4 regions of the Streptomyces sp. ISL-99 genome follow, and region 2 is predicted to be linked to each of the others. Evidence: riboswitches for the same ligand, from Rfam matches in the RefSeq annotation. Region 2 holds a riboswitch; each other region holds the start of a gene.
The links. A riboswitch is a leader RNA that binds a small molecule or an ion and turns the genes downstream of it on or off. The one in region 2 is predicted to bind cyclic di-AMP.

Region 1 (3,780 bases), on a different contig from region 2:
GTAGAGCCGCTCGCGGGCGCGCGTGATGCCGACGTACGCGAGCCGCCGCTCCTCCTCCAGCTCCTTGGTCTGACCGAGCGCGCGCATGTGCGGGAAGACGCCGTCCTCCATGCCCGTCAGGAACACCACGGGGAACTCCAGTCCCTTGGCGGTGTGCAGCGTCATCAGCGTGATGACGCCCGACCCTTCCTCGTCCTCGTCGGGGATCTGGTCGGAGTCGGCGACGAGCGCGACCTTCTCCAGGAATTCGGCCAGCGTGCCGGGCTCGTCGCCCTCCCGCTCCTGCTCGAACTCCAGGGCCACGGCGGCGAGCTCCTGGAGGTTCTCGATGCGCGTTTCGTCCTGCGGGTCGGTCGACGCCTGCAACTCGGCGAGGTAACCGGTCCGTTCGAAGACCGCTTCGAGGACCGTGGCGGGGCCGGCGCCCGACTCGACGATCGTGCGGAGCTCCTCCATCAGCGTGTTGAAGCGCTTCACGGCGTTCGCCGAGCGGGCGGCCATGCCGTACGCCTCGTCCACGCGCCGCAGCGCCTGCGGGAAGCTGATCTTCTCGCGCAGCGACAGCGCGTCGATCATCGCCTCGGCCCGGTCGCCGATGCCCCGCTTCGGTACGTTCAGAATGCGGCGCAGCGGAACGGTGTCCTCGGGGTTCGCCAGGACGCGCAGGTACGCGAGCACATCCCGGACCTCCTTGCGCTCGTAGAAGCGCACGCCGCCGACGACCTTGTAGGGCAGCCCGACGCGGATGAAGATCTCTTCGAAGACACGGGACTGGGCGTTCGTACGGTAGAAAACGGCGACGTCACCGGCCTTCGCGTCGCCCGCGTCCGTCAGCCGGTCGATCTCCTCGGCGACGAACTGCGCCTCGTCGTGCTCGGTGTCCGCGACGTACCCGGTGATCAGGGAGCCGGCGCCGGCTTCCGTCCACAGGTTCTTCGGCCGGCGGTTCTCGTTGCGCTCGATGACGGCGTTGGCCGCGGTGAGAATGGTCTGCGTCGAGCGGTAGTTCTGCTCCAGCAGGATCGTCTTCGCGTCCGGGTAGTCCTCCTCGAACTGGAGGATGTTACGGATGGTGGCTCCGCGGAAGGCGTAGATCGACTGGTCTGCGTCGCCCACGACGCACAGCTCACCCGGCGCCCGGCCCTCGCCCGAGGGACCCACCAGTTCGCGTACGAGCGTGTACTGAGCGTGGTTGGTGTCCTGGTACTCGTCGACCATGACGTGACGGAAGCGCATCCGGTAGTGCTCGGCGACATCGGGGAACGCCTGGAGCAGGTGCACCGTGGTCATGATGATGTCGTCGAAGTCCAGGGCGTTGGCCTCACGCAGCCGCGCCTGGTACATCGCGTACGCCTGCGCCAGGGTCTTCTCGAAGCCGTCGGCGGCCTGACCGGCGAAGGTCTCTTCGTCTATCAGCTCGTTCTTCAGGTTCGAGACCTTGGCGCTGAACGCCTTCGGCGGGAAGCGCTTCGGGTCGAGGTCCAGATCGCGGCAGACGAGCGCCATGAGGCGCTTCGAGTCGGCGGCGTCGTAGATCGAGAACGAGGACGTGAAGCCGAGCTTCTTCGACTCGCGGCGCAGGATGCGCACGCACGCGCTGTGGAAGGTGGAGACCCACATGTGACCGGCGCGCGGGCCGACGAGCTGCTCCACCCGCTCCTTCATCTCACCGGCGGCCTTGTTGGTGAAGGTGATCGCGAGGATCTGCCCGGGGTGCACACCCCGCTTGGCCAGCAGGTACGCGATCCGGTGGGTCAGGACGCGGGTCTTGCCCGAGCCCGCGCCGGCCACGATGAGCAGCGGTGACCCGGTGTGCACGACGGCGGCGCGCTGCTCTTCGTTCAGCCCTTCGAGCAGCGCGGAGGCGTCCACGACCGGGCGCGGCGCGCCGTCCCTGTAGTGCGCGTCCCTGGGGGCCGGGGGCGCGTCGAAGGCACCGCCGAAGAGGTCGTGCGGGACCTCCTCCGGGGCGTGGTCCTCGGGGGGCGGCGGGGCTGTGTCCTTTGCGTACTCCGAGTGCTGGAGGTCGGCCAGGAAGCTGTCGTCAAAGAGGCTGCTCATCGTCTACCAAGCTTAGGCGGGACCACCGACAGCCCGCCCCGGATTCACCACGGCCACACGCATCGGGGCGGAAGGAGAACCGGCCCTCCGCACGTCCGTGCGTCCCTTGCCGCCGCGTGTGACCTTGCGCACGCGCTGTGACCCTGCCGACGCCCTCCGCGCCCTTGCAACCCCCGCAACGGAATCAACTCGGCCAGGTCACGAAAATGTATCGGGCATATCGAACATCGGGCTTCCCAGCAGCCACGACTCTTGGCTAGCGTGCCGACTCGGGCAGCTCGTACCCCCACCGGCGAACAGCGCTGGAGCGGGCGGCCCACGCCGAATCCGGTCTGTCCTCAGGGCAGTTCGGAACCGGGGACCCACGCGCATCACCTGGGGTGAATCGGTCCGCAGTCCCACGGACCGTAGGGCACCTTCCGTTCCGCCCGAACCCGACAGCTAACCCGGTAGGCGGTCCACGGAAGGAGATGCCGGCCTTGGCGTCGCATCGCAAGCCGCGTACCCGGGTACGCACCACCGCTCCCGCCCTGGGCATCACGACGGCCGCATTCGCCTCAGTCGGCCTGCTCGCCCAGACAGCGGGTGCGGCACCCGCCGCGCCGACGGCTCCCAAGCCGACCGTCGAAGAGGTGCAGAAGAAGGTCGACGACCTCTACCGGCAGGCCGGTACGGCCACGCAGAAGTACAACCTGGCCAAAGAGAAGACCGAGCAGCAGCGCAAGTCCGTGGACGGCCTGCTCGACGCCGTGGCCAAGCGCACGGAGAGGCTGAACGAGGCGCGGCGCAAGCTGGGCAACTACGCGGCCGCGCAGTATCGGTCGGGGTCGGTCACCCCGACCGCCGCGCTGCTCCTGGCGGACAGCCCGCAGGCGTACTTCGACCAGAACCGGCTGATGGACCGGATGACGGAACGCCAGAAGACGGACGTGACCGACTTCGAGCAGCAGCAGGCGGCGGCATCGCAGAAGCGCGCCGAGGCGACGCGGAGCCTGGAGACCCTCACCGAGTCGCAGGCCTCCCTCAAGGCCTCGAAGCAGGACGTACAGAGGAAGCTCGGGGAGGCACGCGAGCTGCTGTCCCGGCTGACCGCCGAGGAGAAGGCGCGGCTGGCGGAGCTTGAGAAGAAGCGGGAGGCGGAGGCGAGGCGCAAGGCCGAGGCGGAGCGCAAGCGCCAGCAGGAAGAGGCCCAGAAGGCCGAGAGCGATACGGAAACAGATACGGCCACAGGCACGGGCACGGGCACCGCCCCCGGATCCGGCACCGGCACAGCCCCTGGATCCGGCGCCGGCTCCACCGATGCGTACGCCGTCAAGGCCGAGAAGGTCCTCGCCTTCGCCCGTGCCCAGATCGGCAAGCCGTACGTCTGGGGCGCGGCAGGCCCCAGTTCGTACGACTGCTCCGGCCTGACCCAGGGCGCCTGGAAGGCCGCCGGCGTCGCTCTCCCCCGTACCACCTGGGACCAGGTGAACGTCGGCACCCGCGTCGCGACCGACAACCTCAGGCCGGGCGACCTCGTCTTCTTCTACGACGACATCAGCCACGTCGGCATCTACATCGGCGGCGGCAAGATGATCCACGCCCCCAAGCCCGGCGCGTACGTCCGCGAGGAGTCGGTCTACTACATGCCGATCTACGGCAGCGTCCGCCCCGCGTAGCGACGAGAGGCCGGACGGGGCTCGTGCCGACGCTGTTGGTTTATTCCGGCTCTCGCGTGAC
Region 2 (3,780 bases):
CCCCAGCGCAGGGCCTCGGAGAACGACTCGGCGCCGATCGGCGCGATCATGAACTCCTGGATGTCGACGTTGGAGTCGGCGTGCGACCCACCGTTGAGGATGTTCATCATCGGAACGGGCAGCAGGTGCGCGTTCGGGCCGCCGAGGTAACGGAAGAGCGGCAGGTCCGACGCCTCGGAGGCGGCGTGCGCGACGGCGAGGGAGACGCCGAGGATGGCGTTGGCGCCGAGGGAGGCCTTGTTCTCGGTGGCGTCCAGGTCGAACATGGCCTGGTCGATCAGGCGCTGCTCGGTGGCGTCGTAACCGACGAGCTCCGGGCCGATCTGCTCGATGACGGCGAGGACGGCCTTCTCGACACCCTTGCCCTGGTAGCGGTTCGGGTCACCGTCGCGAAGCTCGATGGCCTCGAACGCTCCGGTGGAGGCACCGGACGGAACAGCAGCACGACCGGTGCTGCCGTCGTCGAGGCCGACCTCGACCTCGACCGTGGGGTTGCCTCGGGAGTCCAGGATTTCCCGGGCTACGACGACGTCGATGGACGGCACGAGCATCTCCTTCTGGGATGTGACGCTAGGGGTGCAGGGTCACTTTGGCCTTGCGACAAGAGCCTAACCGGCTCGGGGGCATCGGTCGGCCGTTCGCCCGCCCCCTGGGACAAGAAGAGGTCCGAATACCCGCAATAGCGGACGTAACTCTTGGGGGGAAGCTGCCACGTACTGGGACTACTGGGCAGTAGCCGAACGCGGAAACCCCGGCCCGGCGCGCACGGGGGAAGCGCGCCGGACCGGGGTGCTGGGGGGTGCCGCGGCGCCGGCCGGAATCCGGCCGGGGCGCCGCGGGCCGGATCAGCTGAGGTGCAGCTGCTGACCCGGGTGGATGACATCGGCGTCGCTGACGATGTCCTTGTTCAGCTCAAAGAGCTTCTCCCAGCCGCCCTTGACCTTCTTCGCCTCGGCGATCTTGCCGAGGGTGTCGCCGGCCTTGACCTTGTATTCGCCGTCGCCCTTCTCGATCTTGGCGGGGGCGGGGGCAGGGGCGGCGGGCTTCGCGGCCTCGGCCTTGGTCTCGGCCTTGGGCTCGGCACGGACCTCGCTGCGCGAGGCGGGCTGCTCGGCGGCGCGCGGGGCGGCCTGCTGCGTGGAGGAACCGGACGAGGTGTCGACACCCGGGTCGACACCGTCGTTGGTCAGACCGCCGGCGCCGGCGCAGGCCCAGGCGCCCGGGCCCTGCATGTCGAGCAGCTTCTCGGCGGTGGCGATCTGCTGTGCCTTGGATGCCTTGTCGGCGGTCGGGGCGTACTGCGTGCCGCCGGCCGCGGCCCAGCTGGAGGCGGAGAACTGCAGGCCGCCGTAGTAACCGTTGCCCGTGTTGATGGACCAGTTGCCGCCGGACTCGCACTGGGCGACAGCGTCCCAGGTCTCGACGGAGGCGGCGGAGGCCGAGGTCGCGCCCATCAGCGGGAGGGCGACAGCGGCGCCGGCGACACCGGCGAGCGCGGCGAGCCGAGTGGCCTTGGACGGGCGGCGGTGCTTGGCGTTGCTGGAAAACAGCATGCGACATCTCCTCACCGACGCCTACGAGGTGAGCTGTCGGGTTCGGGCCAAGTGAGTGCCCGGCGCGCGACCTGCGTCGCGCGGCTTAACCCCAAGCCGGTTCCGTCCGTCTTTCGACGTCCGGGCCCGGCGCCTACCTGGGTCCCCCGCTCCTGCCTACGGCGCTTTACGCGTCAGTTCCCCCCGGCCGCCGGCAGGATTCGGCGTGACGGTCGACGGGGCCCGCGGTGGCGAGCGGTTCGACCGTAAACACATGAACCCTTGATGTTCAAAAAGGCTCATCAGGGAGATATCGCCCTTCCCGACCCTTGCGCGGTCCGCATCTGCGCAGGTCAGAGGCGGCTCGGCGGGATCGTCCGGGCCACGCAGGCCAGTTGAGGCAAAGAGACCCTTGTCTCACTTACTTCAACCAGGACATAGCGGCCCGAACTACCCTCCGAAATCACCCCAGATCGAGGCTCTGGCCAGGGAGGATGAGGTCCGGGTCGGACCCGACGGTCTCCTCGTTGGCGGCATAGAGCGCCGTCCAGCCGCCGCGTACGCCGTGGGCGTCGGCGATGGCCGAGAGGCTGTCGCCGGTACGGACGGTGTACGCGCCGCCGTCGACACCTTCAGCGCCCTCGGCACCCTCGGCGTCCTCGGCCTTGGCTGCCTCACGTGTCGGTCCGTCACCTCGGGAGGCATGGCGGCCCGATTCACGGTCGATGCCCGTTTCACCGGATACGGCGCCGGCGCCTTCCCGAGCCTCTTCGCCGCGGTGCTTGCCCTTGGGGGCGCCCTCCCCGGTGGCGGGTGCAGCGGTCTCACCGGCAGGCGCGCCAGGGGTCTTGGCGCCCTCGGACGGCGTCCCGGACTCAGGGGGAGCCGTCGGATCGGCGGACTTCGCCGTCCCGTCGGCCGCACCGGTCTCCGCGCTTCCACCGTCGGCCCCGGCGGGCGTCTCGGCCGACTGCGGGGTCTCGGAGCTCCCGGGCGTCTCGGCCGGCGTCTGGCCCGGCGCCGGCTCGGCGGTCGCGCCACCGTCGCCCGACGCGGCGTCGTCGCCCTCCGCGTCACCCTCCGTCAGGCCGGAGATGAGCGCGCAGCTCGGCCACGCCTGCGGCCCTTCCTCCGCAAGTACCTTTTCGGCCACCTGGATCTGCTGGGAGCGGCTGGCCAGGTCGGCGCGCGGCGCGTACGCCGTACCGCCGAACTTCTGCCAGACCTCCGGGGAGAACTGAAGTCCGCCGTAGTAACCGTTGCCGAGGTCGGCGCTCCACGTGCCGCCGCTCTCGCAATCGGCGACGCGGTCCCAGGTCGTGGCTTCGGCGGCGTTCGCGCCGGTCGCGCCGAGCAGCGGGATGGCGATGGCCGATCCGGTTACTCCTGCCGCGACGACGAACGCTGGAGCCTGACGGGGGCGGCGGTGTCTACCGTTCCCGGAGCGCATGCGGTGGGCCTTTCGAGTGACGGCTGAGGTTGACGGTGAACGTAGCGGTACTCGATCGTTTGTTACAAGTCGATGCAGCGCAGATCACGTGAAGGTCTCGATGTGACACAGCGTCACTTCTTTTCGGTGCCGAACTCGACCGGCAGGGTGCGCAGTCCGCGCATGATGAGACCGCCACGCCACCGCAAATCGTCAGGTTCTACCGCGAGTCGCAAGTCCGGAAGGCGTCGCAGCAGCGTCGCGATGGCGGTCTGCCCTTCGAGGCGGGCCAGCGGGGCACCGAGGCAGTAGTGGATGCCGTGCCCGTAGCCGAGGTGCTGATTGTCACGGCGCGCGAGGTCGAGGGTGTCCGGCTCGGTGAAGCGTTCGGGGTCCCGGTCGGCGGCGGCGAGTACGACGAGTACGGGGTCGCCGGCGGCGATGTCCTGGCCGCCGAGGGCCAGCGGCTCGGTGGCGTACCGCCAGGTGGCCAGCTCCACGGGCCCGTCGTAACGCAGAAGTTCCTCAACTCCGGTGGCAAGCAGTGCCGTATCCCCCTCACCCAGCGCGCGCTGGAGGCGCTCGCGCTGCTCCGGGTTGCGCAGGAGCGCGTACACGCCGTTTCCGATCAGATTGACCGTCGTCTCAAATCCGGCAAACAGGAGGATAAAGGCCATCGCGGCCGCCTCGTTCTCGGTGAGATGCTCACCGTGATCGCTGGCGCGAATCAGCCCGGAAATAAGATCGTCGCCCGGTTCTTCCCTTTTGCGGTGAATGAGTTCGGCGAGGTAGTTACGCATCTTCTTGACCGACCGCGCG
Region 3 (3,780 bases), on a different contig from region 2:
GACCAGGAACAGGCGCACCCCGGCTGGACGGGCCCGATGGACCCGCCGCCGGATCACGGCGAGGACTCCTATCGGGGAAGCGGGCTCTTGGAGGGCCTCGCCGCGGTGGTGACCGGAGGCGACTCGGGAATCGGCCGGGCGGTGTGTCTGGCCTTCGCGCGTGAGGGCGCCGACGTACTGCTCACTCACCTGCCGGAGGAGGAGAAAGAGGCCGCGGAGACCTCACGACTCGTCGAAGAGGCAGGCCGCAAGGCCGTCGCGGTGAGCTGTGACATCCGGGACGAGGAGCAGTGCCGTGCGCTCATTGAGCGCACTGTCGCGGAATTCGGCCGCATCGACATTCTGGTGAACAACGCCGCGTATCAGATGTCCCAGCCGGACGGCATCGGCGCCATCACGACCGAACAATTCGACCGGGTGATGAAGACCAATCTCTACGGCATGTTCTGGCTGTCGAAAATGGCTCTCCCCCACATTCCCGAGGGAGGATGCATCATCAACTCGTCCTCCGTTCAGGCGTACAAGCCCAGCCCGCATCTGCTCGATTACGCCATGACGAAATCGGCCATCGTGGCCTTCACTCAGGGGCTGGCGCAAATGGTCGCGTCCAGCGGAATTCGCGTCAACGCGGTCGCTCCCGGCCCGGTGTGGACGCCGCTGATTCCGGCGACCATGCCGGACACCACGGAGTTCGGAAAGCAGTCGCCTCTGGGCCGGCCCGCCCAGCCGGCCGAAATGGCCCCGGCGTATGTATTCCTCGCTTCCCCGCGGGCCAGCTACATCACGGCCGAGATTGTCAACGCCACCGGCGGCACGCCACTTCCGTAGAGCGACGCGCCCTGGGGCTCAGTTCGATTCACCGGATCCGGGTTCTGCCATTTTCCGGTGCGCGGCCGCCTTGACGCTGCCAGGGACGATCTTGCTGACGAGCCCCTGCGCCTTGGTCTTCACGGAACCGGCCACGATCTTCTTCCGGCCCGCCATCAACGCCTCGAAGCCCTGCCGGGCCACGTCCTGGGGGTCGTCCTTCTTCTGCCGCCCGACCTGGGTGTCCTCCATGCCGGCGCGGTGGAAGAAGTGCGTCTCCGTCGCGCCGGGCATGACTGAGGTGACCGTTACCCCGGTGTCCTTGAGTTCGTTCTGCAACGCCTGTGCGAACGACTGGATGAAGGACTTGGAGGCGTTGTACACGGCCTGGAAGGAGCCCGGCACGGTCGCGTCGATGGAGGAAGTGAACAGGAGCCGGCCCTCGTCACGAGCGACCATGTCCGGCAGCAGGCCCTTCGCCAGCCGCACGGTGGACGTGATGTTGAGGTCGATGACGCGCACCTCGTCGGCGAGGTCCGTGTCGAGGAAGGCCCCACCCTGCCCCACGCCGGCGTTGAGCGCGGCGGCGGCAACGGGTCGCCCGGTCGCCACAATGGCGCCGAGCAGTCGTTCGGCGCCTTCCGCTGTGGCCAGATCGGCCTTCACCCTGTGTACGTCGGCTCCATGGGCCCGCACTTCGTCCGCGGCAATTCCAAGACCGGAGTTTTCGGCGCACAGCACAAGGTCGAATCCATTTTCGGCAAATTGCTTGGCCAGCTCGAAACCGATTCCGCTGGAGGCACCGGTAACGACGGCCAGAGGCCTGGTTTCGTTCATGAGTGGCGAGTACCCGCGCAAGCCGCGATGTATCAATATGCCCCCGTTTGTCTTGTGCCGTGGACCATCGCCCGGCAGGCCCGGCACGCTCGTGCCACCACTCTCTCTACACGTCGAGTGCGGGCCAACACCCCCTCCACATGGGGAAGTTCGGGGAGATCGGCGCTCAAGTCAACCCACAGCAGGAGCAGTTCCGGAGGCGGTGCGCGCACTCGGCGCTGGTGGCGTTCCCGTGATGCGCACTTCCGGCCAGGAATGACCAGTGTGGGCGGTTTGCCTGAAAGGTCGTTGTGCGGTCGCCTCCCGTGATACGAGTCACGTCAGCAACGGAATGTGGTAGTTCCGTCGGCGTCAGTTCCCTTCCATGGAAAGAAAGTTGGCTTTGCCGCCCACGGACAGTGACGGGAGTTTCCCCGTTCTGATACGCCACACGATTGCGCTGCGGAATGCGGGGCTTGTTCTTCCACGCCCCTCTCGCTTAACGTCACCGTCAATCCGGGTGGACCGCCGAATCCTGCCGCCGTCCGGAATCCGCACCCACTCACACTCACGTACGGCAGGAGCGGGGGACCCAGGTAAGCCGCCGGTCCGGAACGAATCCGGAACGGCTTGGGGTGAAGTCGCACAGACCGCGCGACCGGGCATCTCCAGCCCGAACCCGACAGCTCACCTCGCAGGCGACGGAGAGGAATTCGTCATGCGCTCAAAGGGTAAGCACCGTCGTACCAAGGTCAGATCGCTCACTCGCGGCTTCATCGCCGTGGGTACGGGTGGCGCCGCACTGGCTCTGCCGCTGATCGGTGCGACCACGGCCGCCGCGGCACAGCCCGCCGCCGCCGAGAAGGCCGCGACCTCGGCCGCCGCCGCCCCGGCCGCCGCGAAGAAGGCCGGGCCCACGACCTATTCCGTGGTCGCCGGTGACTCGCTTTCCAAGATCGCGGACGCGCACTCCGTGAGCAGCTGGAAGAAGCTGTACCAGGACAACCGGGAAGTCATCGGTGGCGACCCGTCGCTGATCCACCCCGGTCTCAAGCTGACGATCGGCGCGAAGGCCGAGCCCAAGGCCAAGCCCAAGGCGAAGGCCACCCCGGCGTCCGAGCGGGCCGACCGCTCCGAGACCCGCGCCGCCGTCGCCAAGACGACGACGTACACGAACGACCTGGACGGCTGGATCAAGGAGTCGCTGGCCATCATGGCCAAGCACGGCATCCCCGGCACGTACGAGGGCATCCACCGCAACATCATGCGGGAGTCCTCGGGCAACCCGATGGCCATCAACAACTGGGACTCCAACGCCGTGGCCGGCACGCCGTCCAAGGGGCTCCTCCAGGTCATCCAGCCGACCTTCGCGGCCTACCACGTGCCCGGTACGTCGATGGACAGCTACGACCCCGTCGCCAACATCACCGCCGCGTGCAATTACGCCGCGGACCGGTACGGCTCGATCGACAACGTGAACGGCCCGTACTAAACCGGCATTGACGAGTCACGGCCTGTCTGCTCCAGCAGGGCCCCTGAGGGCGCCTCGCCGGAGCAGGCAGGCCGGTCGTCGTACACGGGACACAGGTGCCCCCAAAAAGCCGCGTAATGCTAAAAATGGGGCATGAGCGGACGTCCCGGACGACCCAGGGGTGTCGGGCCACCGCGCTCGTCCCGGCCAGGAGTGCGTTCCCGGCTGAAGGTGCGCAGCGCCGCCGGCCAGGTGCTCTTCCTCCAGATCGTGGTCGCGGTGCTGCTGATCACCGCCGCGGTGGTCGCGCTCGCGTTCCAGACACGCCAGGACAGCGAGCGCGACGCCCGTAACCGCTCGCTCGCCGCCGCTGAGGCCTTCGCGGACGCCCCGGGCACCGTCGAGGCCCTGCGGTCCCCCGATCCCACCGCCGCGCTGCGCGCCCACGTCAACGCGGCCCAGCACGGGGCGGGAGTGGATTTCATGGCGGTGATGGCACCGGACGGCACCCGGCACGCCGACACCGATCCGGCGCTGATCGGCAGGCGCGCCGAGGGCGTGGAACGCGCCACGGCCGGGACAGCCTTCACGGAGATCTTCAAGGGCGCCCCGAACGACGCGGCCCGGGCCGTCGTCCCCGTCACCGACGCCGACGGCTCCGTCGTCGGCCTGGTCACCGCCGGTGT
Region 4 (3,780 bases), on a different contig from region 2:
CATCGCCGTACAGCAACTGCCCGACGGGACGGTGCAGATCACCGGCGGAGCGGGACACGACGACTCGGGGCTGCTGCGGCTGGCGCCCGGCGGAACGTACACCACACCCGTCTTCGCGGGGCTGTGGAGCGACGGCGGGTTCGGCGGGGCGAGCCGGGCCTGGCACGCCTGGCAGCTCGCGCACGTGATCCCGGACGCCGAGCGCTCGCGGCCCGTTCTCTACAACTCCTGGGAAGCGACCGGCTTCGACATCTACGCGGAGCAGCAGCGCGCGCTCGCGCGACGGGCCGCGGACATCGGCGTCGAGCTGTTCGTGGTGGACGACGCGTGGTTCGGTGCGCGCGTCAGCGACCGGGCCGGGCTCGGGGACTGGACGCCCATCCCCGAGCGCTTTCCCGGTGGGCTGAAGCCGCTCGCCGACGAAGTGCACCGGCTGGGTATGCGGTTCGGGATCTGGGTGGAGCCCGAGATGGTCAACGCCGACAGCGATCTGTACCGGGCGCACCCCGACTGGGTGCAGCACCATCCGGGGCGCACCCGCACGGAGTTCCGCAACCAGCTCGTTCTCAACCTCGCGCGGGACGACGTCCAGGCGTACCTCTGGGAGCAGCTCGACGGCCTGCTGTCGAGCGCGCCCGTCGACTATGTGAAGTGGGACTTCAACCGCTGCTTCACCGACGCGGGCTGGCCGGGCGAACCGTACCCGCAGAGGCTGTGGACGGAGCACGTGCACGCTCTGTACGCGCTCCTCGACCGGCTGCGGGCCGCGCATCCGGGCGTGGCCTTCGAGTCCTGTTCGGGGGGCGGCGGACGGATCGACCTCGGGATCCTGTCCCGTACCGACCAGGTGTGGACCTCGGACAACACCGATCCGCTGGACCGGCTCGCCATCCAGCACGGCTTCAGTCAGCTGCACCCGGCGCGGGCGATGGCCGCGTGGGTCACCGACAGCCCCAACACCCAGCTCAACGGGCGGGTCAGCTCGCTGCGCTTCCGCTTCGTGAGCGCGATGGCGGGCGTGCTCGGCATCGGCGGCGATCTGACCGGGTGGGGGGAGGACGAGATCGCCGAGGCGCGCGAGTGGGTGGACCTGTACAAGGAGATCAGGCCGGTCGTGCAGCACGGCGAGCTGTACCGGCTGCGCGCCCCCGACGGCGGGCTCAGCGCGGTCCAGTACCTGCGCGGCGACGACATCGTGGTCCTCGCGTGGCTGCAGGCCCAGCACTACGGCGAGCAGCAGCCGCCGCTGCGCCTGCGGGGGCTCGACCCGGAAGCGGCGTACGCCTGCCTGGACACCTCGGCCGTGCACCGGGGTTCCGTACTGCTCCACCGGGGGCTGCGCACCGCGCTGCGCGGGGATCTCGACGCGGCGGTCTTCCGGTTGCGGAGGATTTGACGCCTTTACGGGCATAAGGGGGGATGTGAGTCACGGTTGGGGCGAAACGGGCTATTTCCTACTAACTCCCCTGGTGGGTACGGGAAATGGCGGGACCGCTGGTGAGCAGGATCATATTCGTGACGGTGCGTGGCGAAGCGCCGTGAGCAACTACCAGTTCACGCGCGGGGCGCGATGATCCGTAATCCACAGAGGGTGACGGGAATTGCGCCGTGAATTCTCTCGGGGCAATGGCGGAACGAATGGACTGGCTTGTACGGGGCAGCCCCGTCGGCTTACGGTCACCGTCAATCCGGGAGGACCGCCGAATCCTGCCACCTCCCGGGGTCCGCACTCACACTCACTCACGCGTGGCAGGAGCGGGGGACCCAGGTAAGTACGCCGGCCACCGGATGTTCCATTGTCCGGTCCGGCTTTGGGGTTAAGTCGCGCAACAGCGCGGCCGGGCATCTCCAGTCCGAACCCGACAGCTCACCTCGTAGGCGCCGGAGAGGAATGTTCCATGCCCGCAAAGGGTAAGCACCGCCGCCCGAGGTCCAACCCGCTCACGCGCGGATTCGTCGCCGCGGGAACGGGCGGAGCCGCACTCGCACTTCCCCTCATCGCCGCCACCGGCGCGAACGCCGCGGAGAAGGCCGCTCCGGCCCCCGCGTCCGCCGGCAAGGCCGCCCCCGACTCCTCGGCCGCTTCTGAGAAGGCGACGCCGAAGAAGAAGACCGGCACCAAGACCTACTCCGTGGTCTCCGGCGACTACCTGTCGAAGATCGCCGACGAGCAGGACGTGCGTGGCGGCTGGCAGAAGCTGTACGAGGACAACCGTGAGGTCGTCGGCGGCAACCCCTCGCTGATCCTGCCCGGCATGAAGCTGACCATCGGGGCGAAGGCGGCGGCCCCGGCCAAGCCGGCCCCCGCGAAGGCCGCTCCGGCGAAGCCCGCCCCGGCGAAGGCCGCCCCCCAGCCCGCCCCCAAGGCAGAGGCCGAGAAGCCTGTCTCCGCCCCTGCCCCGGCCGCTGCCGCGCAGAGCGCCGGATCCGGCTTCACCGCCCCCGTCTCCGCAAGCGTCACCACGCCGTACCGCGCCGCCGGCGGCAGCTGGTCCAGCGGCTACCACACGGGCGTCGACTTCGCCGCGGCGAGCGGTACCCCGGTCAAGGCGGTCGGTGCGGGCACCGTCGTCTCCGCGGGCTGGAGCGGCTCGTACGGCAACGAGGTCGTCATCAAGCACGACGACGGCCGGTACTCGCAGTACGCCCACCTGTCCTCGCTGTCCGTCTCCTCCGGCCAGAGCGTCGGCGGCGGCACGCAGATCGGCTTCTCCGGCAGCACGGGCAACTCCACCGGCCCGCACCTGCACTTCGAGATCCGGACCGGCCCGAGCTACGGCTCGGACGTCGACCCGCTGGCCTACCTCCGCGGCCACGGCGTCATTGTCTGACCTGTTTGAGCGCTCCCCGTACGCCTCCTTTTGCTGCCACACACGGCGGCAAAAGGGGGCGTACGTGCGTTTTCGGTCTATTCCGGGTTGGGTGAATCTTGACCGGTGTCGTATATCACGCCGCGTCAACCCCTCCCTACGGTGGCGTAGGTCACTTGCTCCAGTGGAGGATGTGCCGACGTGGCAGACGATTCGAGATCATTCAGCGCAGGCACCATCGGGTCGTACGCGGCGATCGGCGACAGCTTCACCGAGGGCGTCGGAGATCCGGGACTCGACGGTGCGTTCATCGGCTGGGCCGACCGGCTCGCCGTACTCCTCGACGACCGCGTCCCCGAGCACACGTTCCGCTACGCCAACCTCGCCGTACGCGGCCGCCTGCTCGACCAGATCGTGGCCGAGCAGGTCCCGCGCGCGAAGGCACTGGCTCCCGACCTGGTGAGCTTCTGCGCCGGCGGCAACGACATCCTCCGGCCCGGCAGCGACCCCGACGACGTGGCCGAGCGCTTCGAGCGGGCGGTCGCCGACCTCACCAACGCCGTGGGCACCGTCATGGTGACCACCGGCTTCGACACGCGCGGCATTCCCGTGCTGCGTCATCTGCGCGGCAAGATCGCGACGTACACGGCGCACGTACGGGCGGTCGCCGACCGCTACGACTGCCCGGTGCTCGACCTGTGGTCGCTCAAGTCCGTCCAGGACAGGCGCGCCTGGGACGGCGACCGGCTCCACCTCTCGCCCGAGGGTCACACCCGCGTCGCGCTGCGCGCCGCCCAGGTGCTCGGCCTCGACGTACCGGCCGACCCGGACCAGGCGTGGCCGCCGATGGCCCCGCGCAACTCGCTGGAGGCGCGCCGGGACAACATCCAGTGGGCGCGGGAGCACCTGGTGCCGTGGATCGGGCGGCGGCTGCGCGGTGAGTCGTCAGGTGATCACGTCGAGGCGAAGA

Region 1: another riboswitch for cyclic di-AMP. It lies ahead of J7E91_RS30355 (C40 family peptidase); the one in region 2 lies ahead of J7E91_RS10595 (transglycosylase family protein).
Region 3: another riboswitch for cyclic di-AMP. It lies ahead of J7E91_RS23945 (LysM peptidoglycan-binding domain-containing protein); the one in region 2 lies ahead of J7E91_RS10595 (transglycosylase family protein).
Region 4: another riboswitch for cyclic di-AMP. It lies ahead of J7E91_RS34645 (LysM peptidoglycan-binding domain-containing M23 family metallopeptidase); the one in region 2 lies ahead of J7E91_RS10595 (transglycosylase family protein).

What each region holds. Positions count from the first base shown of each region.
Region 1 covers NZ_JAGGPC010000061.1:40,820-44,599, forward strand. Annotated here, with positions in the region: gene pcrA (DNA helicase PcrA) at 1-2,061, opposite strand, end outside; cyclic di-AMP (ydaO/yuaA leader) riboswitch at 2,371-2,533, shown strand; gene J7E91_RS30355 (C40 family peptidase) at 2,532-3,719, shown strand.
Region 2 covers NZ_JAGGPC010000017.1:29,904-33,683, forward strand. Annotated here, with positions in the region: gene eno (phosphopyruvate hydratase) at 1-551, opposite strand, end outside; gene J7E91_RS10595 (transglycosylase family protein) at 846-1,553, opposite strand; cyclic di-AMP (ydaO/yuaA leader) riboswitch at 1,557-1,727, opposite strand; gene J7E91_RS10600 (transglycosylase family protein) at 1,996-2,982, opposite strand; gene J7E91_RS10605 (cytochrome P450) at 3,096-3,780, opposite strand, start outside.
Region 3 covers NZ_JAGGPC010000038.1:269,847-273,626, reverse strand. Annotated here, with positions in the region: gene J7E91_RS23955 (SDR family oxidoreductase) at 1-828, shown strand, start outside; gene J7E91_RS23950 (SDR family oxidoreductase) at 847-1,644, opposite strand; cyclic di-AMP (ydaO/yuaA leader) riboswitch at 2,173-2,337, shown strand; gene J7E91_RS23945 (LysM peptidoglycan-binding domain-containing protein) at 2,342-3,115, shown strand; gene J7E91_RS23940 (SpoIIE family protein phosphatase) at 3,248-3,780, shown strand, end outside.
Region 4 covers NZ_JAGGPC010000090.1:41,538-45,317, reverse strand. Annotated here, with positions in the region: gene J7E91_RS34650 (alpha-galactosidase) at 1-1,396, shown strand, start outside; cyclic di-AMP (ydaO/yuaA leader) riboswitch at 1,724-1,896, shown strand; gene J7E91_RS34645 (LysM peptidoglycan-binding domain-containing M23 family metallopeptidase) at 1,899-2,831, shown strand; gene J7E91_RS34640 (SGNH/GDSL hydrolase family protein) at 3,012-3,780, shown strand, end outside; gene J7E91_RS34635 (STM4011 family radical SAM protein) at 3,756-3,780, opposite strand, start outside.